Regions from separate parts of the Sphaerisporangium sp. B11E5 genome, predicted to be linked through region 1. Evidence: predicted binding sites of a transcription regulator. Region 1 holds the regulator's gene; the other holds the start of a gene.

What was found. Region 1 encodes HrcA, which represses chaperone genes, less so after heat shock. Its sites were predicted from a motif close to TTGGCACTCTCNNNNNGAGAGTGCCAA; they were not measured.
Region 2: the regulator HrcA is predicted to act here: its motif matches at 1,018-1,044, upstream of groES (co-chaperone GroES).

What each region holds. Positions count from the first base shown of each region.
Region 1 is NZ_JBDPMD010000014.1:13,836-16,298, forward strand. Features, by position in the region: gene ABGB17_RS15805 (hypothetical protein) at 1-337, opposite strand, end outside; gene hrcA (heat-inducible transcriptional repressor HrcA) at 521-1,528, shown strand; gene dnaJ (molecular chaperone DnaJ) at 1,528-2,463, shown strand, end outside.
Region 2 is NZ_JBDPMD010000005.1:275,373-277,835, reverse strand. Features, by position in the region: gene ABGB17_RS07850 (class I SAM-dependent methyltransferase) at 1-848, opposite strand, end outside; gene groES (co-chaperone GroES) at 1,136-1,450, shown strand; gene groL (chaperonin GroEL) at 1,561-2,463, shown strand, end outside.

The DNA of each region.
Region 1 (2,463 bases):
AGCCCTGGCCGGGAGGAGGGCCGTAGCCCTGCCCGCCGGGTGGCGGGCCGTACCCGGGGGAGGGCGCGCCGTACCCGCCGGGCTGCCCGCCGTAGCCCTGCCCGGGAGGAGGGCCGTAGGGGCCGGGGCCGCCGCCGGGCGGCGGGGGGTACCCCTGACCGCCGGGCGAGGAGCCGAAGGGCGGACGATCGCCGGAGCCGCCGCCCGCCTGAGCGCCGTAGGAAGGGGTTCCCTGGGCGCCGTAAGGGGACGAGCCGGGTGCGGCCTGCTCGCCGAAGGGGTAGGGGCGCGGGATCTGCGACGTCGCGTCCTCGGGCCGGGGGGTGTTCTCGGTCATGTCGAAAGTGTGGACCATGTCACTTGCCGGCCGATAGCAACCCGCTTGTCGGGATGCCGCTCCCGGGCTGTGCCCCGCAGGTTATCGCACCGTGTCGGCAGGAGCCGTACACTTGGCACTCGGGAACACTGAGTGCCAGGCCAGACGTTCACGCAGGCACGGAGCAGGCAGGAGGTGAGCACGTTGCTCGATGATCGCAAGCTGGCGGTTCTGCGCGCCGTCGTCGAGGACTACGTGTCCACCAACGAACCCGTCGGGTCCAAGGCGTTGGCGGAGCGGCACAACCTCGGCGTCTCGCCGGCCACCGTACGCAACGACATGGCGGTGCTGGAGGAGCAGGGCTACATCGCCCAGCCCCACACCAGCGCGGGGCGGGTGCCCACCGACAAGGGCTACCGGTTGTTCGTCGACCGGCTGTCCCAGATCAAGCCGCTGTCGGCGGCCGAGCGCCGCGCGATCGAGACCTTCCTCGCCGGGGCCGTCGACCTCGACGACGTCGTGACGCGCACGGTGCGGCTGCTCGCGCAGCTCACCCGGCAGGTCGCGGTGGTGCAGTACCCCTCGCTGACCCGTTCCACGGTGCGGCACGTCGAGTTGGTGCCGTTGTCGGAGCGGCGCATCATGCTGGTCCTGATCACCAACACCGGGCGGGTCGAGCAGCGGGTCGTGGACCTTCCCGACATGGTCGAGGACGACCGCATCGCCCACCTGAGGGCCGTGCTCAACGCGTGCCTGGACGGCTGCGCGCTGAGCCGCGTGCCCGAGACGGTGGCCGACCTGCACGAGCGCCTCCCCGAGGACGACCGGCCGATGGCGGGCACGATAACGTCCGTCCTGCTGGACACGCTCGTGGACCGGCACGACGAGAAGATCGTCTTCGCCGGCACGGCCAACCTCACGGCCGACTTCACCGTCGGCCTGCGCGACGTGCTGGAGGCACTTGAGGAACAGGTCGTGCTGATGCGCCTGCTCGGGGAGGCCAGCGACTCCTCGGTGACGGTGCGCATCGGCTCGGAGAACCCCTATTCCGGCCTTCACGGCACTTCCATCGTCGCCGCCGGATACGGTTCGGGCGACAATGAACTGGCCCGGCTCGGAGTGCTGGGCCCGACGCGAATGGACTACCCGGTGACCATGGGAGCGGTGCGCGCAGTGGCACGCTATGTCGGCCAGATTCTGGCGGGGTCCTAGTGGCGCGCGACTATTACGCCATCCTCGGCGTCCGCCGCGACGCCGGACAGGACGAGATCAAGAAGGCGTATCGCCGCCTGGCGCGGGAGCTGCACCCCGACCTGAACCCCGACCCTGAGACGCAGGAGCGTTTCAAGGAGATCAACCAGGCGTACGAGGTCCTGTCGGACCCCAACAAGCGCCAGATGTTCGATCTCGGCGCCGACCCGTTCGGCGGGGGCGGCAGCCCCGGGGGGGCCGGTGCCGGGTTCGGCGCGGGGTTCCCGTTCAGCGACATCATGGACGCCTTCTTCGGCGGTGGCGCGGGGGCGCGCGGGCCGCGCTCGCGGGCGCGGCGTGGCCGCAACGCCACCATCCGCGTGGAGCTGGACCTCGCCGAGTCGGCGTTCGGCACCACCCGCGAGCTCGTCGTGGACACCGCCGTCCTGTGCGAGGTCTGCCACGGCTCCGGCGCCGCCTCGGGCACCCACCCCGACACCTGCGACATGTGTCACGGCCGCGGCGAGATCTCCCAGGTGACCCGCTCGTTCCTCGGTCAGGTCATGACCGCCCGCCCGTGCCCGCAGTGCGGCGGGTTCGGCTCCATCATCCAGCACCCCTGCCAGGAGTGCTCCGGCGACGGCCGCGTGCGCACCCGCCGCACCATCAAGGTCCGCATCCCCGCGGGCGTCGAGGACGGCACCCACATCCAGCTCGCCGGCGAAGGCGAGATCGGCCCCGGCGGCGGCCCCCCCGGCGACCTGTTCCTCGAGATCGTCGAGCGCCCCCACCAGATCTTCGAGCGCCGCGGCGACGACCTCCACTGCACCGTCCAGATCCCCATGACCGCCGCCGCCCTGGGCACCATCCTCACGGTGGAGACCCTGGACGGCGCCGAGGAGATCGACGTCCGTCCCGGCACGCAGTCCGGCCAGGTCATCCCTCTGTACAGCAGA
Region 2 (2,463 bases), on a different contig from region 1:
AGGTACCGCCCCACCGGCCCGACCGGCGGATCCCCGAGCGCCGGATCGGGCGTCAGGCTCAGCCCGGACGGCAGCATGGTGGCCCGGCGCAGCACGACGTCTCCCGGGCCGGGCTCCACGGAGGCCGTGGCCAGGGCGCCGGTCCACACCGCGGCCTCCTTGACCTCGCCGCGCCAGGACACCCACTCGGCCTCCGCCCCCGGCGGCAGCACCTCGTACGGCACGCCGGGCGCCACCTTCAGGCACGCGCCCCTGGCGCGGGCGGCGAGGGCGAGCACGTCCGGCCACGGCGGCGAGTAGGCCTGGGGGTCGAAGACGCGCCTGCCGGTGGTGCGCCGTCCGGGGTCGGCGAACAGCGCGTCGTACCGCTCGGGAGTCACCGCCGCGGCGTCGCCCACCGTCACGGTCACCAGGCCGGACAGGCCGAGGGCGGCGGCGTTGGCGCGGGCGGCCTCCACGGTGAGCGGGTCGCGGTCCACCGCGTCGACCCGGCACCCGGCGCGGGCCAGCGCGAGCAGGTCGCCGCCGACGCCGCAGCAGGCGTCGGCCACCCGGTCGCCCGGCCCGAACCGGCGGGCGCGGTGCGCCGCCACCTCGGCCCGGGTCGCCTGCTCCAGCCCGTCCGGGGTGAAGTACATCACCGCGGCGTCCGCCCCGAACTTCGCGGCGGCGCGGGCCCGCAGCCGCGCCTGGGTGAGCGCGGCGCCGGCGAGCCCGGCGGGGTACGTCCTGCGCAGCGCCACCGCCGCGGCGACCGCGTCCGCGCCCTCCGCCACCGTGCGCTCCGCGTCCGCCAGCGCTTTCCGGCCGTGCGGGGTCAGAAGTTCGCGGAAAGCGTCAAGGTCCACGCTTGCTGACGCTACCGGCACCGCGGGGGAGCCAAGAGCAGGTCACGGCCTGCCTTGAGCGGACATTTCACGCGAGGAACGTTCTGTTGGCGGGGGTACCGTTGAGCGCACTGACCTGGGACGGCCTGTCCGTGTTGACTGTGTCGGCGCCCTTGCATACTGTTCAGTGTTGGCACTCGGCTAGTGAGAGTGCCAGACATAATGCGACGAGGCAGGTCTGACACCCGCGACGGCAGGCCGCTGGTCGCCTCTTCAGCTCGTCATCACATATCTGAAGGGGAGGTCCGATCGTGACGACCGCCACCAAGGTTCCCGTTAAGCCGCTCGGCGACCGCATCGTGGTCCAGCCGCTTGAGGCCGAGCAGACGACCGCTTCCGGTCTTGTCATCCCGGACACCGCCAAGGAGAAGCCGCAAGAGGGCAAGGTCCTCGCGGTGGGCCCCGGCAACTGGGACGAGGACGGCGAGAAGCGCATCCCGCTCGACGTCAAGGAAGGGGACGTCGTTCTCTACAGCAAGTACGGCGGTACCGAGGTCAAGTACGGCGGTGAGGAGTACCTGGTGCTCTCCGCCCGCGACGTTCTCGCGATCATCGAGAAGTAAAGCCCCGGGCGCGTAAGCGGCCATCTCCACGGAGCCTTACAGAAAACGCGTATCAAGCCCCGGGTACTTCGCCGAAGGCCCGGGGCTCTGATGCAGTGAGAGGACCTTAAATGCCGAAGATCCTGGAGTTCGACGAGGACGCCCGCCGCGCGCTTGAGCGCGGCGTGAACGCCCTCGCGGACGCCGTCAAGGTGACCCTTGGGCCGCGCGGGCGGAACGTCGTCATCGACAAGAAGTTCGGTGCCCCCACCATCACCAACGATGGTGTCACCATCGCCCGTGAGGTCGAGCTCGACAAGCCGTACGAGAACCTCGGCGCGCAGCTCGCCAAGGAAGTGGCGACGAAGACCAACGACATCGCCGGTGACGGCACCACCACCGCTACGGTGCTCGCCCAGGCCATGGTGCGCGAGGGTCTGCGCAACGTCGCCGCGGGCGCCTCGCCGCTCAGCCTCAAGCGCGGCATCGACATCGCCGCGCGCACGGTGAGCGACCGCCTCCTCGAGCGTGCCCGCACCGTCGAGGACAAGAAGGAGATCGCGAACGTCGCGACCATCTCCGCGCAGGACGCCAAGATCGGCGAGCTGATCGCCGAGGCGTTCGACAAGGTGGGCAAGGACGGTGTCATCACCGTCGAAGAGTCCAACACCATGGGCCTTGAGCTGGAGTTCACCGAGGGACTCCAGTTCGACAAGGGGTACCTGTCGCCGTACATGGTGACCGACCCCGAGCGCATGGAGGCCGTGCTGGAGGACGCCTACGTCCTGCTGCACCTCGGCAAGATCTCCTCCATCGCCGGGTTCCTCCCGCTGCTGGAGAAGGTCGCGCAGACCAAGAAGCCGCTGTTCGTGGTCGCCGAGGACATCGAGGGCGAGGCCCTGGCCGTCCTGGTCACCAACAAGATCCGCGGCACGTTCACCTCCGTGGCCGTCAAGGCCCCCGGTTTCGGTGACCGCCGCAAGGCGATGCTCCAGGACATGGCCATCCTCACCGGCGGCCAGGTGGTCTCCGAG